3 regions of the Virgibacillus halodenitrificans genome follow, and region 3 is predicted to be linked to each of the others. Evidence: riboswitches for the same ligand, from Rfam matches in the RefSeq annotation. Region 3 holds a riboswitch; each other region holds the start of a gene.
The links. A riboswitch is a leader RNA that binds a small molecule or an ion and turns the genes downstream of it on or off. The one in region 3 is predicted to bind cobalamin.
Positions count from the first base shown of each region.

Region 1 (6,729 bases), 1.5 Mb from region 3:
TCCTACATCGATTACCAAGGTATTGGATTTATTGCTTAAGTAAGCAGCTCCTCGCAAACTATTTGTTGGTCCACATGCGATTGTCAATATCGGGTAACGAACGGTGTATTCTACCGACATTAGTGTACCGTCATTTTGGCCGAAGAAAACATCTGCCTCAATTCCTTCTTGCTCCAATGCTTGGATAAACCCATCTGCTGTGGATTTAGCAACATTCACGACAGCAGCATTTAGTATTGTTGCATTTTCCCTTTCAAGCAGGCCAACATTTCCAATTTCACTTGATAGAGATACGGCTACATCATCTCCCAAAATCTTAGTGATGATTTCTGCTGCCCGCTCCTCATGTTTTTTTGTCACGGGAGAGAAGACGGAGGTGATAGCAACAGAGTCTACCTTCCCTTTTATTTCATTTGCGATTCGATAGAGATCTTCCTCATCCAATTCGGTTATTTCCCTGCCATCAAATTCATGGCCACCTTTTACAATATAGGAATGTTTCCCAAGAATTGCTTTTAAGTCATCTGGCACACTAAGCAATGGTTTAATAGCTAGCGTCGCTGGTGCACCAATACGTATGATGGCAATGTCATTCAGCCTTTTCCGTTCTACGATAGCATTGGTACAGTGTGTTGTACCGAGCATAGCATAGTTGATATTACGAACATCGACCTTTGATGTTTTTACTACTTCATGTAAAGCCTGGTAGATTCCACTGCTGACATCTGTGGAGGTTGGTGCTTTTGTTTGTGCGATGACATTGTAGGAGTCATCCAAAATGACAGCATCTGTATGTGTTCCGCCAACATCAATTCCAATTCGGTAGTTTGCCATATTAAGCTTCCTCCTTTTCTACTAATTGTTCGACTGGTACATAGTCCAGATCATATCCGAAATATCGTGGACCTGTTGTCTCAATTCCTTTATCTGTTCGCCATTTACTATGTGCTGGCATGCCAATTACCGTACAACGGGCACCGTAGCGTAATCCCTCCGTAGTAATTGGCATTCCGGTGTCTGAATCCAGTACCGCAATTAAATCAGGAGTCATGCACAATGTTTTGTCTTTTGTTTCAGCAAGTAAATGTTCATTTTGAAAGCGGAGATACAACTCGTCCTGTTGATACTCCTCCACCCCTTCAATTGTTGCCGTACCGCGGGCGAACCCTGTTTCTGTCTTCCGATTAACATCAACAACCTTGCCTTGAAACAGCTTGTAGCCATCGGTTAGTTTTAACACTTCTGTAATTGGATTGTAGTTATGCGTCTTGGCCTCTCTAATTGTTCTGCCAATTTGCTCTTCTAATTTTAAAATATGATGGATGGAGCTGCGTTTGACTGTTTTCCCATCCATAGGATAGATGGAGAGCATGACAGAGCCACCCATTTCCACTGTTGCAGAACGTGCAATTCTCTCTGCCCAGACGTTGTTTACTGTATTCAACACAGAGTTATTTCCTTTTTCATCTGCCAGAACCATTGGAGTTGCCGGGACACCTTCCAAATAAAATGTTACCATCTGCAATTCAGGAAATGCTCGTCCCATTCCATCTGCGTCAACTACGGGTAAACCCAATTGGGCTGCTAAGGCAAATGGTAATAGAGAGTTCACACCACCTGCTTCGATAGGCATTGTTGCATAAACCTCTTTGCCCAAGTATTTTTGCAATGATTCAAAAGCTCCCACTGCCTCTTCCCCACTTGGAATTTTCTCTACCATCACAGTTGGCGCCCCCATCATGGCAGATGGTACGACAAGTGCGTCATCTGGCAGCTCATCTACATCTAATAATTTTACTGGACCATTTTCCTCAATTGCTTGTAATGCCATTAATTTTCCGATGTACGGATCACCACCGCCTCCTGTTCCTAAAAGAGCTGCACCAATAGCAATATCTTCTATTTCCTGTTTACCTATTAATCTCATGAAACTTTTCCTCCCTTTGCGTGTTGTTCTAAATCAATTGTTGCTGTTTTGTTTTTTATCACTTTTCCGACAATTAATTGTAAAATAAAGGCGACAATGAATGCATCAAACCCAGACGCTCCTGTGAGTGTAAATAAACCAAAACCACTTGGGGCGGCAGTTGTCATAAATGCTACGAGTGCAGCTATAATCCAGATAGCTACAGATAGTGGTTCTACATTTTTTGTCTGGTCTATTTTTTCAAATTGGTACTTTTGTCGGTTCACTAGAAAATCAGCTACGTAAATACCTCCAATTGGCGGAATCAGCGCACTAAGGAAATTTAGAAACGGGATAAAGTTTTCGTAAATACCGGATACAGCCAGTCCTGTACCAATTGCTCCTGCTGTAATAGTAATAATTGATTTAGGAACCTTCTGAAAAATGACGGCAAATCCTAGCGCGGAGGAATATAAATTATTATCGTTTGTTGTCCATTGTGCAAGAATTAAAATTAATAATGCGGCAGTGCCCCATCCCAAGCCAAGCATAATCTCAACAATATCAACCTGTGTTGTCGCTTTTGCGAGAATGATAGAGATAATTAATACAATACTAAATCCTAGAAAGTACCCAACGAAGGAAGATATCACTGCATCTTTCGTAGAACGGGCATAACGGGAAATATCTGGTCCAATAATAGCTCCTATTGCCAGTGAGCCGATAATTAACGATACAGCAGAACCAAATGTTAATGGATCGCCGATGATTGGTGCTTGAGAAATCGATTCTACCGATTTACCTGTCATAACCTTGACCAATGAACTGATCAGCAGGATCCCAAGCAGTGGTACAGCAACCAGACTAAGTTTTTCGATTGCTTTATAACCAATAAAAGCTGTGACAGTCATAAGAATCCCACCTGTGATCACCAATGCCAGGACAGGCAAATCAAGAGAAAGGCCGTCTAACAATACGTTGCGCAAGCTGGACCCAAATAAGGCAAGCTGTACACCAAACCAACCAAATAAAGCAATTGCTAGTACGATGGAAACTGCGTATGCTCCATATTTACCTAAGGCAAACTTAGAAACTAGTGCTGTTGATAAACCTGTCTTGGCACCGACTACACAACATAAAGCACTTAAAACAGCCAAAATGAAAGATCCTAAAAATGAAGCTAGTATTGCTTGTGCAAATGGCATCCCTGCACCTAAGGTTCCACCTAACACAACTGCTGATAATGCAACGATTCCTCCTGTCCAAACAATGGATAATTTTATCCATCCCTTTCGCTTATGTTGGGGAACAGGCTCCAATTCATAGTCTTCTGTCAAATCAAATCTATTTTCCATTTCGTTTCACTCCTTTTATATTGTTATCGTTTATTTTCTAATTCCAAAAATAGGGTATGAATCATTTCATCAGCCAGTTCGACTTGTTCTGTAAAGTCTCCCCCATCGTATAAGTTAATACCCCAGAACACCCCGTTTGCTATCAGGACGTATTGCTTAATTGTCTTGTCTACCTCCTTGTCCGTAATTGCGGGATAACTCGCCTTCATAGCATCTCCAAGCGAATTCATCAACCAATCATTATGATGCCTTAAATGCTGTTGAAGATATTTCTTAATTTCCGGTACCGGTGAAGTGACGAGTGATATATAGGCAATTGTTCCTTGTTTATCTCCGGTATGGTGACTTACAAGGCCATGTAGCATCGCTGAAAATATCTCTTCCACTGAACGATCTTTATTCTCCAGCAGGATTCGTTGCATTTCCTGAAAGTGATTCTGGAGTAGCTGTTGAAAAGCAGCAATGAACAGCGCTTCTTTATTGTTATAGAAAAAATAAATAGATGCCGGTTTGATTCCCACATCATCTGCAATCCTCCTCATGGTTGCCCCATCGTAGCCATATAGAGCATACTGCCGTATCGCAGCTTCAATTAATTTTTGTTTCAAAACATCACCACCTAACAAGTGTTAGGTAGATTATAGTGGTGTATTTTTCGTTTGTCAACGAGTTTTTTAACAATTCATTCAAAAGTAAATATTTAACTTTTTCTTAAAACGCTTACATTTTTTATGGTAGGAAAGGGAAGAGTAATGCAAACGGAAGAAAGCAAAAAAAACCCCAGCACTCGAAGGGAGAGCTGGGGTTTTGATTGAATTTATTATGTCCGAGAATAAAAAATAACCCCTCAATGTGCAAGCCCATTGCTGAGGGGTTATTTGACCCTAATGCGCCTTCCCCTCTTGTCGGGGTTGGTCTATTGGAACCGTTCCATGTGACAGCATGGAGCGGTTTTTACTATGTTATGTTTTTCTATCCTTATTATACCACATGCCTGATTATTGTAAACTAAACTAATGGTGACATACTTATTTCAATGTGATTTATATCTCCATTCCGACGTCAACAAATGTAGCCATATTTTTCAGCATACTGACTGCAGCATCTAAAATAGGGAATGATAAAGCTGCCCCAGAACCTTCTCCAAGACACATATCCATGTACAACATTGGTTTAAGCCCCAAAAATTCGCTTGCCATCTGTCCACCTGTTTCTGCAGAAGCATGTGAGGCGATAAAGTATTCCTTTGCTTTAGGCTCTATAGAAGCTGCAAGGATAGCAGCAACTGTTGAGATATAGCCGTCCACGACTACTGGGATCTGATTCGCAGCTGCTCCAAGCATCACGCCTGCCATGCCGCCAATCTCCAATCCACCTACCTTTGATAGTACATCCAAGGGATCTTGCGGGTTTGGCTGGTTTACTGCAATCGCTTTTTCGATTATTTCCACTTTGTGTGCGATACCACCCTCACCAACGCCAGCTCCTCTACCAGTTATAACTTGAGGGGCATAATTTCCTAAAACAGATAATATTGCGGTACTGGGAGTAGTATTACCAATGCCCATCTCACCCGTTCCAATCACAGTTATTCCTTTTTCAACTTCCTTGTTAACCATCTCAATTCCTACCTCTATTGACTTAATGGCTTCTTCCCTAGTCATAGCAGGCCCTTTTGTCATATTAGCCGTCCCATTTTTTATTTTTCTTTTCATTACCCCAGCATCATCTGGAATTACTCCGTTCACACCAATATCCACTGGAACTATTTTTGCTCCAGCAGTCCTTCCTATAACACACACTCCTGTTACACTTTTCGGAAATAGTAAGGTTTGGGCTAAGGTTACTTCTTGTGGATTGCTGGAAATTCCTTCTTCGTAAACTCCATGATCTGCGGCCATTATGATTATTGCTTTTTGATCCAACACAGGATTTAAATTTCTTGTAATCCCAACTAATTGTACAGCTAGTTCTTCCAGCTTCCCAAGACTGTTTATTGGCTTTATCAAGTTATCCACTCTCACTCTTGCCCTAGCCATCAATTCCTTATCTAAACTCTCAATTCTATCAATTGTTTTCTGTAATAATTGCATTTTCAATTCTCCTTTTTGGTTTATAATCAAAAATAAAAAAGCCTGCAGTTTATTCCATGTACAAATAAACTACAGACTTTTCCATCATCTATAACTGGAAGCAAAAGGCAGGTCTCCTGGCTCAGGGGTGTCGTTCTATTAACCTTCCCAGAATAACTTCCAGTGGTATTTCTAATAGAACCCCCTTCACAGTGGCGGGTCCGCTGAAGATTCTCACTTCATTCCCTATTCTCCCATATAGGCACCTACTGCTCTCATTCACTATTCTATTAGTTCAAATTATAATAGAGTCAATGGATGAAGTAAAGGTACAAAAGATATATAAGACCATGGTTAAAGATTACGGCTGCCTGCTACCCTAGTCCTGCCGACTCTCCATTAGTACTAATTGCCTCTTTCGTTCTAGTCCTCCTCTATATCCAGTCAATTGTCCGTTTTTACCAATAACCCGATGACAAGGAACAACAAATAGTAGCGGGTTTGCACCTATCGCAGCTGCAGTTGCACGAATAGCTGTTGGCTTTTGGAGCTGATTTGCAATCTCGGAATAGGTTTTTGTTTGTCCATAGGTGATGTTTCTTATTTCCCTCCAAACAGCTAATTGGAATTTGGTTCCATGCATATCGGAAGCAAATGTAAAAAAGGTCCTTTCTCCTTTAAGATATTCTTCAAGCTCTTTGGCATATGGTTGAATTTCCTCATCTCTTTGTTCTATTTGATATGCTGGCAATTTTGCTTTCACCCAATCCACTAATCCTTGAACATTAAAGCCAACATAGCAAAGGCCATTTTCAGTAGCTGCAAGATACAAGGTCCAGCTTTCATATGTCCTATTGCTCCAATAAATTCTTTTCAATTGCCCTTCCTCCCTTTTTCCGTTCTAAAACATCTTGGGGAACAGCCACATATCTTTTTAAATTGCTTGTAGAAGCTGGAGAAATTCTGATATCCGACTTGAAAACAAATTTCGGTACTATTTTCTTTCGTAGTTACTAATAATTCCTGGGCTTTTTGTATTCTGAGGGTGGAGAGGTACATCTGTGGTGTGTAGCCTGTCTTTTCTTTAAACGTCCGACTTAAATAGTATTGACTAACACCAACATGCATCGCTAGCTGGGCTATCGTTATGTTACTGGCATAGTTCTCTTGTAAATACTTCTTGGTATCTTCTATAATTTCCAGATGTGGATCATATGTATTCTCCAGCAAATCAGGCCGACACCTTTTACATGGGCGGAAGCCTTCTTTTCTAGCTTCTTCTGCATTAGGAAAGAAGCATATATTTTCATAATTTGGAGTCTTTGATTTGCATGATGGCCGACAAAAGATACCTGTTGTTTTTACTGCATAGAAAAATTCACCGTCATATTTATGA
Region 1 is NZ_CP017962.1:1,157,692-1,164,420, reverse strand. Features, by position in the region: gene BME96_RS06165 (hydantoinase/oxoprolinase N-terminal domain-containing protein) at 1-834, opposite strand, end outside; gene BME96_RS06160 (S-methyl thiohydantoin desulfurase family protein) at 836-1,927, opposite strand; gene BME96_RS06155 (cytosine permease) at 1,924-3,261, opposite strand; gene BME96_RS06150 (TetR/AcrR family transcriptional regulator) at 3,285-3,869, opposite strand; gene cobT (nicotinate-nucleotide--dimethylbenzimidazole phosphoribosyltransferase) at 4,305-5,354, opposite strand; cobalamin riboswitch at 5,444-5,618, opposite strand; gene BME96_RS06140 (methylated-DNA--[protein]-cysteine S-methyltransferase) at 5,713-6,210, opposite strand; gene BME96_RS06135 (bifunctional transcriptional activator/DNA repair enzyme AdaA) at 6,207-6,729, opposite strand, start outside.
Region 1: linked by a shared signal. The riboswitch ahead of cobT (nicotinate-nucleotide--dimethylbenzimidazole phosphoribosyltransferase) and the one ahead of BME96_RS17640 (ribonucleoside-diphosphate reductase subunit alpha) in region 3 are both predicted to bind cobalamin.

Region 2 (6,729 bases), 1.3 Mb from region 3:
ATATTAAATGCAAATTTGGCTGTTAAATTTATATACAAATATTTTTTTATGAAAAAGAATAAACATTTAATTCATTTACAAGAACCAACGAAAAAAATAAAAAAAGAATTTCAAGAGAAGGGAATTGTGATTAAATAATGAATAAAACTCTCCTGGAAACTGCATAGTTATATTCGGATATAAGTTTAAACATCAATACAGAAAAATTAAATCTATCGTTTATATAATAGGACTTTTATTTTATTTATATATGATTTTACCTTTTTTGCAGAAAAATTCCTTCATTTGTCGTAAAATGAAGATGGAAGGAGTTTTTGGATTGGAATTAATATACATACCCATCATTATTTTATTAATTGGACTTAGTCTGTTTTTGTTTTTTAGACAGAAAAAACAACATAAAATATTTATGGAAGAAATTGAGAGAAACCACTCAGAAACTGCTGCAACAATTCAAGAGGCGAATGAATCGCATAAAACAGAATATGAGAAATTGGAAAGTAGCTTATATCAGCACTATCATGATGAAATTAAAAGAATAAATGATAATTTTGTACAGAAACTAAATGATAAAGACAAATATATTGAAACACTCCAGGAATTTTCTATTAATAGAGGCGAAGTTGAGACACACAACCTGTTACAGGAATTAAAGTATGAGCTGGTTGGAGAAGGAGTAATTACGTACAATGAAATGATTATCGGTGGTAATTTGTTTGTACCAATATGGGAAGACGGGAATTTATATACAAGGCAAATCGATCATTTAGTACTCCTGCCGACGGGTGTTTACGTAATTGAAACGAAGCACTGGGCGGGGACAGTATTACATGGTGTCACTAAAAATAACCAAAACGATGAAACACTTTCTATTTTATTGGATAACATGTTTTCAAGCTATGAACTAAAGAAAGAACAAACCCTTGTTATTAAAAAGATGTTAAACAAAAATAGAAAAGTCGATGGAAGAAGTCAGCTTGAATTAAGGCTATTGTCATATGGTAATCCAGCTGCTCAAGTGATGAGAACAGCATTGGAATTAAGAAAGCTTCTTCTGAAGGAAAATAAGAAATCCAATTTTGTGACGCCGATTGTATATTATAGTTATTCATCTGACGAGGAAAATAAAGTAATTAATTACTCGGAAAATCAAAATGTAAATGTGTGTATTGAAAAAGAAGAATTAGCTGCATTTTTCAAGAATCAACTAGCCGAGGAGAACACGCTTTTCACAGCATCTGATTTAGAAAATATTTATCGGATTTTGAAAGCAAAAAATAATATTGATAGATAGGTCATTAAGGTATGGATAGCTTTAATGGCTTATTTTTTTGCCGATTTGGGGACCCGCCCGACAATGAGAGACGGCACGTTCAAATTAAAGAGTGAGTTTCGATAAGATAGAGGCATCAATAGAGTACCATCAGCTAGCTGAACAAAATAAGCTCTCTGTCCAAGAGGAAGAAGGCATATCTAAGTATTTGAAGAATTTGGATGAAAAAGATGCCAGCTTCAACGCTGACAATGTTAAACAACCTGATTACGGACCAATTACCTTTTGGGATAAACGTAAAGTAGTCGGTGGAAATTCTTCTTTAACAGGTACATCAGATGGTCTGGCATGTTATGCGACCATAAAAGCAAAGCAACTAGCTGCCTGGCAACCAATTGCTTTAGTGTAGTTTAGAAAGAAATGTTGTGTTTATTTCATTTTCACTCGAATATCTTTTACCAATTGGTAGTTTATTACTAACATCCCTGCACTGATCAGGATTAAGATGATTATAGAAGTGAAAATAGAAAGTGAGAGACCCTCAATAGTAAAGCTATAAAGAGAGACTGACTCTCCATTTATAATGCTTTCCATCATCACGAAGAAAAAGGCGATGACACAAGCAACGATTCCTTTCCACCAATTATACCGGTAAAAAACATGACCGATAAACCAGCCAATCATATAATAAAGCCAAGAGGTCACCGTAGATAGTAAAAAGAAACCGATCCAATAACTAAAGCTATGCGATTCCATCGATGTTAAATCGGTTAAATTCAATAATGATAATATAGATCCTTCCAGTAGAGAGAGTATAATACCGATGATTCCAAGGGTTAGTGCAATTAGGAGAGAAGCGATGCTCCCGCCTATAAAGTAAGTTTTGCGTGTAAGTCCATGTTCTATATAATGGCGAAGAAACGAAAATACCATCATAACCCCGATGACAAGCATGAGAACAGAACTGGATTCATTTGCAAAGTAAATAAAATGATCGATGATCGGTACCTCTTCACTGAGATAGTGCGCAATCCAGTGAACCCCGCGAATGGTAATAATGACAGCCCAGTACCAAACTGACCATTTCATCCATTCTTTGTAAAGCTCTTTTATAACGGTTCTATTATAATGTTGAAGCATTAGGCTTCCTCCTTAGTCAGATGTGTGAATAGATGTTGAAGGGAAGTTGGGCTAACTTCAAGATCTTTCGCTTTTGCGCGTGCCCACTCCTCCTCCGTAAATCCGCCATAAAGTGTTGTGGCCTTTGTTCGACCAAGGCTTTCCGTGTGCAAAATGTGTTTGTTGGAAGTTAATTCATCCACAGAATTTTCATCTCCAATTAGTTTAACGCCTCTGCTTGTGAACGTTTCGAAGTCTTCATCAACGATGAGCTGGCCCTCGTGAAGGATGAGTACATGATCAAATAAGTGTTCCATTTCAGAGACTAAATGCGTAGAAAGAATAAACATCCTTTCACTTCTGTTATGTTCTTCTAATAGCTCCTCATAAAACATTTCTCTGGTTGGAGCGTCCAGGCCTAAATAAACTTCATCAAAAATTGTAACTGGTGTACGATTTGCCAGCCCAAGCATGACGTGAAAAGCGGCGACCGTTCCCTTTGAATATTTACTGAGCGGTTTGTTCAGATCAATCTTAAACTTCTTAATAAGCTTGGCTGCATAGGCCTTATCAAAATAAGGACGATGTAGATGAACCGATTCAAGATATTTGTTTGCTTTTTCAACTATTTCATCTTGATAAACACGATCGTAACCAAAGTGAATATCCTTTGTGTGTACAGCATGCTCAAAGAGTGCTTCACCATCATAGATGATGGTGCCTGATGTAGGAAGATGATAAGAAGCAATGAGGGATAACAAGGATGTCTTTCCAGCACCATTCCTTCCAATAAGACCGTAAATGTTACCGGATTCCAATACAGTAGAAACATTTGTCAGTGTATTTTGGTTTTCATATTTTAAAGAGATCTTTTTAATTTCGAGTTTATGACTCATTATGGAGCTCCTCCTTTGTTTTCTTAATCAAATTAATTAATTCCTCTTCAGAAAGATTCAGTTTTTCAGCCTCTATAATCATATTTCGCAAATCAACAGAAGCAAAGGTTTCTTTCCTTTTTTGCAGCAATTTCTGTTGAGCTCCCTCTGTGACAAACGTGCCTATTCCTCGTCTCTTAAAAAGGATTTCAGCTTCAACTAATTGGTTTATCCCTTTTGCGACGGTAACATGGTTAACTTTATAGAAATTAACCAGTTGAGTGGTGGAGGGGGCTTGTTCTCCCTCTTTTAGAGTGCCTTGAACAATTTGGTCTTCTATTTTCTCTCGAATCTGTAAAAAGATTGGTTTATCGGATTTAAAATGTTGAGTCATTCTACCATCGCCTTTAAGTTTGTTATATGGTTATATAGTACACTATAATACCATAGCAATGCAAGAGTAACTTTATAGATAAATTGTGGGCTAATAATGATGTCCTATTTGTCGGTAAGAATATCCTTACGTATACTCTAGAAGTGCACTAGCCTGAGATGCTAATTCAAGCCATAGTAAAACTGTAGTCCCCTTAACCAAGAAATTCTTCGTTCCTCCTCCTGTATAAAATGACATGCCCCACAAAAAAATGTATAATGAAGGCAGTTACAATCTTATTCATAGGGTGCAGGTGATTTCTGTTTAGAAATCGTAAAAAGGGAAGTTGGTGAGAAGCCAACGCGGTCCCGCCACTGTATTTGCGAGCTAGCTGTGTGTTACCACTGTACGTTAGTATGGGAAGGGACATAGCGAGTGTTGACCATAAGCCAGGAGACCTGCCTGCTACCCCGATGCACCACAGCCTACGAGGAATAGGAAGGTGTAAAGGAACAGGTATGCATATTATTAAAACCTTTTCTTTTACCATTCATCTTCATTTCTTGGAGATGTTTTTTTCATTTCCTAGGAAATAATGACTGGGTAAATGAGCCGTATGTGGGGGTTCACATTGGCAGAAAAGATAGTTTGCACGTTCACATCCTTTACATAATCATTTCTCTCACAGGTATATAACTTAAAGGAGGAGAACAGATTGAAAAAGCTTTTATCATTTTTATTTGTATTAATCGTAACACTTGGTCTTCTGGTCGGTTGCGGGTCAGGTGATTCTGGTGACAACGATGCTTCGAACAAAACGAAAGACGAGGAAACAAACACAGAACAAACAGAAGAAACCGGGCAAAGTGATTTTCCAGTTACCTTAACAGATGCAATTGACAAAGAAGTAACAATAGAAGAAAAGCCGGAACGCATTGTATCATTAATTCCAAGTAATACGGAAATTGCTTTTGCGCTAGGATTAGATGAAGAGGTTGTTGGCGTATCTGATCATGATAATTATCCGGAAGCCGTACAGGAAAAGGAAAAAATCGGTGGAATGGAATTAAATATTGAGAAAATCATTGGTCTAAAGCCAGACCTTGTGCTTGCACATGCTTCCAGTGCACATAATGCAGAGGCTGGGCTGCAGCAGCTGCGTGATGCAGGGATTAACGTATTTGTCGTTGCAGATGCACAGAATGTTGATCAGACATACGAATCCATTCAACAAATTGGAGACATCACTGGTACTACGGAAAAAGCAGAGGATATTGTCGGTAACATGAAAGACGAGTTTGCGAGTCTGGAAGAGAAGGCAGAAACGGTTAGTGAGGAAGATCGTAAATCTGTTTTCTTTGAAGTATCTCCTGCCCCAGAAATTTTCACTGCTGGGAAGAATACATTTTTCGATAATTTATTGCAGATCATCCATGCAGAAAATGCAGCAAAGGAACAAGACGGATGGGTGCAAATCGATCCAGAGTCGATTGTAAAGCTTAATCCGGATGTGATTGTAACTACATATGGTCATTACGAGGAAAATGCCGAGGAGTCCGTATTGAGTCGTGATGGATGGGATAGTGTTACTGCAATAAAAAACGAAGCTGTATATGATATTCATTCAGACTTGATTAGCCGCCCAGGTCCACGTTTAGTTGAGGGTGCAAAGGAGCTTGCGAAGGTTGTCTATCCGGACGTTTTTGCAGAGTAAATATATAATAGCATATGCCGTATCCATATTATTCCTTATCGCTGCCGCCATTACTGCCATATCTGTTGGCAGTGTGACAGTGCCGGTGGGGGATATTGTGCATGTGATAGCAGCCCATCTGTTCCATTTCCCGGTTTCCGATCAGGTGGATCCGATGTATGAAAATATCATTTTTCAAATTCGCTTACCTCGGGTGCTATTAGCTGGTCTGGTAGGATCCTCTCTTGCAATTGCAGGAGCGGCTTTTCAGGGCTTGCTGCGAAATCCATTAGCAGATCCGTACATTCTTGGAGTATCTTCAGGAGCATCTGTTGGTGCGGTGATTACTATATTTTTCAACATTAGTTTACCTTTCTTAGGTCTCTATACCTTACCGGTTTTCAGTATTGCAACAGCATTGCTTACCATTTTGATTGTGCTGTTCTTTGCTCGTAAAGTGGAAAAAACAATGCGGGTGGAGACAATTATTTTAACGGGGATTATATTCAGTTCTTTTTTAGGGTCATTTATTTCCTTGATGATTGCGCTTACAGGTGACCAATTGGAAGCAATTGTCGGCTGGTTGCTTGGTAGTGTATCCATGAGGGGGTGGGACTATGTCGGTATTATTATTCCGTTCTTTATTGTGGGAGCCCTTTTGCTTATGATCAACAGTAAAGAGTTGAATGCCATGTCGTTTGGAGAGGAACGGGCACAGCATTTAGGTGTTGATGTGCAAAAAAGAAAAATGATTATTTTAGCCGCTGGATCGATATTAACAGGTGCTGCTGTTGCTGTTTCAGGAGCCATTGGTTTTGTTGGGCTGGTGATTCCACATTTAACGCGACTTTTATGGGGACCGGACCATGTCCATTTACTTCCCTTATCCATTATTACGGGATCAGGATTTTTGATTTTAACCGATTTAGTATCCCGGACGATCATCTCCCCACGTCTATTGCCGATTGGTGTGATTACCGCATTAATTGGAGCACCGGTATTTGCGGTGATTTTAATTAAACAACGAAAAGGAAGTAGAGGCGGTTTGTAATGTTGCATCTTGATCACGTTTCCGGAGGGTATGATGCAGAAGCGATTGTCCAGGACATTCATTTTTCTGTAGACAAAGGAGAGTTCTTCGGTATATTGGGACCGAATGGAAGCGGCAAAACAACACTATTAAAAATGATTAGTGGGTTGCTGCCATGTATAGAGGGCTCCATATCGATTGGCGAGCAACATATAGGTGATTTTTCACGAAAGGAGCTTGCCAAAAAAATGGCTGTCCTGCCACAGCTTACATCACATGCCTTCCCATATACGGTAAAGGAAACAGTAGCATTGGGAAGGTATGCACATCATAAAGGGCTTTTCCAGACATGGACAGCAGCTGATG
Region 2 is NZ_CP017962.1:1,049,386-1,056,114, forward strand. Features, by position in the region: gene BME96_RS05420 (hypothetical protein) at 1-138, shown strand, start outside; gene BME96_RS05425 (nuclease-related domain-containing protein) at 320-1,294, shown strand; gene BME96_RS05430 (hypothetical protein) at 1,386-1,682, shown strand; gene BME96_RS05435 (hypothetical protein) at 1,703-2,413, opposite strand; gene BME96_RS05440 (ATP-binding cassette domain-containing protein) at 2,413-3,288, opposite strand; gene BME96_RS05445 (GntR family transcriptional regulator) at 3,278-3,661, opposite strand; cobalamin riboswitch at 3,935-4,120, shown strand; gene BME96_RS05450 (ABC transporter substrate-binding protein) at 4,356-5,354, shown strand; gene BME96_RS05455 (FecCD family ABC transporter permease) at 5,317-6,384, shown strand; gene BME96_RS05460 (adenosylcobinamide amidohydrolase) at 6,384-6,729, shown strand, end outside.
Region 2: linked by a shared signal. The riboswitch ahead of BME96_RS05450 (ABC transporter substrate-binding protein) and the one ahead of BME96_RS17640 (ribonucleoside-diphosphate reductase subunit alpha) in region 3 are both predicted to bind cobalamin.

Region 3 (6,729 bases):
TTTATCAGGTGGAGAAAGGCAGGCATTATCTCTTTTAATGACCACTTTTACTGACCCGGATATTTTGTTGTTAGATGAACATACAGCTGCTTTAGATCCCTCACGTGCAGCGTTAATAACAGAGCTTACAAAAGAGGTTGTCGCCAATTCAGGCCTTACTACGCTGATGGTTACACATAATATGCAGCAAGCCTTGGATTTAGGTAATCGTTTGGTAATGATGGATAAAGGTCAAATTATTTTTGAAGTAAGCGGAAAGGCGAAGCGTGGTTTAAGGGTGGAAGATTTATTACGCGAGTTCCAGCGTATAAGAGGTGAGCAATTCGAAAGTGATCGAGCGGTTCTGGGTTAATGGCTATTATAAGTCGTGGAAAAATATTAACATATATTTTAAAGCAGATTTATCGGACTTAGTTATATTCCATAATAAAAGTGCTTACCACTCGGTTAAGCACTTTTTTAAACTAATTTATACGACACCTTGTTCAATCATAGCATTTGCAACCTTTTCAAATCCGGCAATATCTGATCCGATAACTAAGTTACCGGGATAGCCATATTCTTCGGCTGCTGCCACACAATTTTGGTATATGTTTTGCATGATTTCTTGTAATTTCATATCTACTTCTTCAAATGTCCATGACATTCTCATACTATTCTGAGCCATCTCGAGAGAAGAAACAGCTACTCCTCCTGCATTAGCTGCTTTTGCAGGTCCGAATAAAATATCGTTCTCAAGGAATAAATCAATTGCTTCTGTTGTGGAAGGCATGTTAGCCCCCTCTGCAACGGCTTTAACACCATTAGCAATTAATAATTTTGCATCAGCTTCGTCGATCTCATTCTGTGTTGCGCACGGAAGAGCAATATCACAAGGCACAGTCCAAATCTTAGAACAATCATCTACAAATTCAGCGTTAGGATGAATTGCAACATAATCGGCAATTCGTCCACTCTCCACCTCTTTAATCTGCTTCACTGTATCCAGATTAATTCCATGCGGATCGTAAATATATCCACTGGAATCACTGCAAGCAACAACATTTGCACCGAATTCTAATGCTTTTTCCATTGCATAAATAGACACATTACCAGATCCTGAAACGACAACTGTACTATCTTGAAGAGTCAGGTTCGCACTATTCAGCATTTCTTTTACAAAGTAAATGGTGCCGTAACCGGTCGCTTCTTTTCTGGCAAGACTGCCGCCATAATTTAATCCCTTTCCTGTTAGTACTCCAGCTTCAAAAGTCCCGCGGATTTTCTTATACTGGCCAAACATATAACCAATTTCTCTAGCGCCAACGCCAATGTCTCCAGCCGGGATATCAACATCAGGTCCGATATACTTCGCAAGCTCGGTCATGAAACTGCGGCAGAAGCGCATAATTTCATTATCTGATTTTCCTTTTGGATCAAAATCAGCTCCACCTTTACCTCCACCTATAGGCTGACCGGTTAGTGAGTTTTTAAAAATTTGTTCCAGACCTAGGAATTTCACAATACTTAAATTGACCGATGGGTGAAAACGAAGCCCACCTTTGTACGGGCCCAGTGCACTATTGAATTGAACACGGAAACCACGATTCACATGGACTTTCCCATTGTCATCAACCCATGGAACACGGAAGGTAATTACGCGCTCAGGTTCAACTAGTTGTTCCAAAATGCCTTTTTCAATATAGATAGGGTTTTTAATGAGGACAGGGGAGAGGGATTGGAAGATCAATTCAACTGCCTGGTGAAACTCACCCTCATTGGGATTTCGCTCAAGAACACGCTTATAAAGTCCTTCTAAGTAATTTTCTACATTCTCTACGCTTGATTTATCATCTGAAACCTTTTTCTCTTTAATTAGACTCATAAAGGCATCAACAACCTCCTTCAAATTATCGCTAAGAAAATCCAACCGAATTAATGAATATTCTGTTTATTATTTTACCTGAATTAATTCATCTTAACAATATGAATATTAGATATAATTAATGCTATAATGAGATTAATAAAAGGTGGCGGTTAAATTTGGAACTACGACAATTAAAATATTTCATTGAAGTTGCCAAACGTGAGCATGTTACAGAGGCTGCTGATGCGCTTCATGTTGCACAGTCTGCAGTAAGTAGACAAATATTTAATCTTGAAGAAGAACTTGGTGTTAATCTTTTTATCAGGGAAGGCAGGAATGTAAGATTGACCCCTATTGGCAGGGTTTTTCTTGATCATATGGAGCAAGCATTGAACGTAATAGATGATGGGGTACAAGTAGTAGAAGAATATACAGATCCTCAAAGGGGTACCATTCATATCGGTTTTCCGAGCAGCTTGGCGGCTTATATTCTACCTACTGCTATTTCTGCTTTTCGAAATCAATATCCAAATGTAAAATTTGAATTGAATCAAGGTTCATATTATGATTTAAAGAATGCTGTAATTAGAGGTGAAAGTAATATAGCGTTGCTTGGACCTGTTCCACTTAATGAAAAAAGATTAAAGCACTCTATTCTATTTACAGAGAAAATTGTTGCATTATTACCAGAACAACATAGACTTGCCCAGGAAAAGGCATTACATCTTAATCAATTAAGGGACGATTCCTTTGTTCTTTTTCCAGAAGGCTTTGTATTACACGATATTATCATAAAGGCTTGCAGACAGCTTGGATTTTCCCCTAAAGTTTCTTTTGAGGGGAAGGATATTGATGCCATTAAGGGACTGGTTTCTGCTGGACTTGGTGTATCGTTGGTTCCTGAAATTACGCTTGTTGATCATTTACCACGTTCTACAGTGAAAATTCCCATTAAGGAACCAGATGTAACTCGTACAGTGGGTGTAGTTATCCCCGCAGAACGACAACTGCTGCCAACGGAAAAATTATTCTATGAATTTATAAAACAATTCTTTAGCAGACTAGAAAGCTTTCAATATTAAATTCTTTATTTTTGAGTATATATTTATCTACATTTTTCTTGATAAACTTCATTACCTATGATAGTCTATAGATACAATATATCGATAACTAAATATAATATTAACACTATATATAGTGTTTTGGTTATGGTTACACCATTCGTGTTTAAAAGGGAATCCAGTGAAATTCTGGAACTGTACCCGCAACTGTAATTGTGACGAACGAGATGATTCCACTGTTTGAGATGTCTATTGAGCAAATGGGAAGGACTCTAGTAGAAAGACCAAAAGTCAGGATACCTGCCATAACTTGTAGTTTCCATTCTCCGGGATTAGAGAAGGTGAAACGATGGATGCTAGTTTAAGTAGCACTGTTCTGTCGTTTTGACCGTTCCTAATATGAGGAGAACGGTTTTTTTATTGCACTAAAGGTTAAGGTGACAGTATATCGGTATTATTTTTTTGAGGAGGTTTCACATGATAACAAAGAATTTGGATTACGAAGAAAAGGTAATGGAATGGATTAATCGGGCAGCAAAAGAATTACCCATAAATACGGAAAAGTATATTGAAAAATCATTGAGAGCAATTCAAGAAGATACTTCTTTGGAAAAAATAACCGATATTTTAGTTAAGAATGCTTTAGAAAATATTGACGAATCTGCACCTGAATGGACGTTTCTTGCCAGCAGAATTTTTCTTGAGGAGCTATATCGTCAAGCTGCCAAAAACCGGGACTTTGATGTGCATCTACGTTATGGCAATTTTTATAAATTAATTAGTACGCTAACGGAGCAAGGAATTTATGCTACTAACCTATTAAATAAATATAATAAAGAAGAGATTGAAGCTTTTGAAAAGCAGCTTGATCCACAAAGAGATTTGCTGTTTAACTATCTAGGAATACATACCATAGCAAGTCGCTATCTTGCTACAGATCACAATAAGAATGTAATGGAGTTACCTCAGGAACGTTGGATGATAATTGCTATGTATTTAATGCAGGATGAGAATAAGGCGCAACGTGCACAACTTGTCCAGGAGGCATACTGGGCACTTAGCAACCTTTATATGACAGTGGCTACCCCTACTTTAACGAATGCCGGAAAAACACATGGTCAGTTATCCAGTTGTTTCATCGATACGGTCGACGATAGTCTTCAATCTATATACGACAGTAATACAGATATTGCCAAGCTGTCGAAAAATGGTGGCGGAATTGGTGTATATATGGGTAAAATCCGCAGCCGTGGAAGTGCTATTAAAGGATTTAAAGGTATGTCCAGTGGGGTAGTCCCTTGGGTTAAGCAACTGAATAATACAGCTGTTAACGTGGATCAGCTGGGCACTCGTAAAGGAGCCATTGCCATTTATTTAGATGCATGGCATAAAGATATTGAAGCATTTCTTGATCTGAAGCTAAATAATGGAGATGACAGAATGCGCGCCCATGATATTTTTACAGGGGTTTGCTTGCCTGATTACTTTATGGAACAAGTGGACAAGCGGGGCGATTGGTATCTTTTTGACCCACATGAAGTACGACAGGTAATGGGCTTCTCGTTGGAAGATTTTTATGATGAAGAAAAGGGCACCGGAACATGGCGCGAAAAGTACGAAGCATGTATTCAAAACGAGAATCTTTCCAGAACAAAGGTGCCAGCTATTTCTATTATGAAAAGGATAATGAAATCACAGCTTGAATCAGGCACGCCTTTCATGTTTTATCGTGACGAAGTGAATCGTCAGAACAGTAATGAACACGAAGGAATTATTTATTGCTCGAATTTATGCACAGAAATTACGCAAAATCAATCTCCAACGCAATTTATAGAAGAATTTGTAGAAAATGAAAACACGATTGTGCAAAAATATAAATCTGGTGATTACGTTGTTTGTAACTTAAGCTCAATTAATCTGGGAAAAGCTGTTCCCGATGGTGTGCTTGATCGTTTGTTAAAAATCCAAGTACGTATGTTGGATAATGTAATAGATATAAATACATTGCCAATTAAGCAAACACAATTAACAAACCAAAAATACCGAGCTATCGGCTTAGGTACATTCGGTTGGCATCATTTGCTTGCCAAGAAGAATATTAAATGGGAGACAGACGAAGCAGTGAATTTCGCTGATGAGTTGTATGAGGAAATTGCTTATTTAACCATTAAAAACAGTATGGAATTAAGTAAAGAAAAGGGTTCCTATCCTGTATATGAAGGCAGTAAGTGGCAAACGGGCGAATACTTCACCAATAAAGGGTATACGAGTGACAAATGGACAGGACTTAAAGAAGAAGTAAAGCAGAACGGAATGCGTAATGGCTATTTAATGGCTGTTGCACCAAACTCTACAACAGCGATGATTGCCGGTTCTACAGCTAGTATTGATCCTGTATTTAAAGCTTTTTACAACGAAGAAAAGAAGGATTTCAAGATTCCTGTTACGGCACCAGAATTAGATCATCGTACGTACGATATTTATCGCCGTTCTGCATATATTGTCGATCAACGTTGGTCTGTGAAACAAAATGCGGCTAGACAAAAGCACGTAGATCAAAGTATTTCATTCAACTTTTATGTGCCAAATACGATTAAAGCCTCTGTTTTGCTAAATCTTCATTTGCAGGCATGGCAGGAAGGATTAAAAACAACTTATTACGTACGTTCAACATCAAATGATGTCGAAGAATGTGAGTGGTGTCAAAGTTGAGGATGCTAATTGCGTATCATACCTATAGTGGCAATACGGAAGAAGTTGCTGATCATATCGCAAAACAACTTTATGATAAAGGGTTTAAGGTAGATACACATCTTATGGGTATAGATCCCCCAGTAGATGTCTCCCATTATGATTTTATCTTTATTGGAACATTTACATGGGATAGGGGCAGTACGCCTGAAGAAGTGAAAGACTTTATATGGGAAATTGGCTACAAGCCTGAGAATGTTGCAGTTTTTGGTACGGGTGATACACAATTTGGCGGGGATGAATTGTTTTGTAAAGCAGTAGATAAACTGGTTCAGTTCTATAATAGTAAATGGCCAGGGCTTAAAATTGAACAGTCTCCCCGGGGATATCAGGAAAAAAGGATTTATGACTGGGTGGAAGGAGTTTTAGAACATGTCAGAAGTTATGCTTTCTAAAGCAAAGACTTTGGAGCCGCGTAATCCAAACAAGTCCACAGGCTTATTTGGGGGGAAATCAAGCGGAATATTGAATTGGAATGATATTGCATATCCACATTGGTATAAGATATACAAGCGGCTGATCGGGAATTATTGGCAGGCTGATGAGGTAAATATGGCAGGTGATGTAAAACAATTTTCTACATTATCAGAAGCAGAGAAAGAGGCATATTTAAAGATCATCGGATTATTGTCCACATTAGATGGCCCACAAACACGGACTGCTTTACTAATTTCGTTATATGCAACAGATCCGTCCGTACAATCAATAATGGCGGTAATTGCCCAGCAAGAAGCTGTGCATAATGAAAGTTATTCCTATGTACTTGCTTCCGTTGTCTCACTGGATGAACAAAACGAATCTTTTCAGCTTGGAAGAAAAGATCCTGTGTTGTTGAAACGAAATGAAAACTTAGTAAACCAATACAATTCATTTGTGGAAAAACCTACAATGGATAACATTCTAAAAACGCTAGCGTATACTGCGTTACTTGAAGGAATGTTCTTCTATTCTGGCTTTGCATTTTTCTATAATTTGGCTCGTCATAACAAAATGGTTGGTACTTCCACGATGATTAGTTATATTAATAGAGATGAACTGGAGCACGGCCGTTTCATTGCTGAGCTATTCAGA
Region 3 is NZ_CP017962.1:3,576,578-3,583,306, reverse strand. Features, by position in the region: gene BME96_RS17655 (ABC transporter ATP-binding protein) at 1-352, shown strand, start outside; gene gdhA (NADP-specific glutamate dehydrogenase) at 470-1,864, opposite strand; gene BME96_RS17645 (glutamate biosynthesis transcriptional regulator GltC) at 2,023-2,928, shown strand; cobalamin riboswitch at 3,039-3,229, shown strand; gene BME96_RS17640 (ribonucleoside-diphosphate reductase subunit alpha) at 3,421-5,619, shown strand; gene BME96_RS17635 (flavodoxin) at 5,622-6,053, shown strand; gene BME96_RS17630 (ribonucleotide-diphosphate reductase subunit beta) at 6,031-6,729, shown strand, end outside.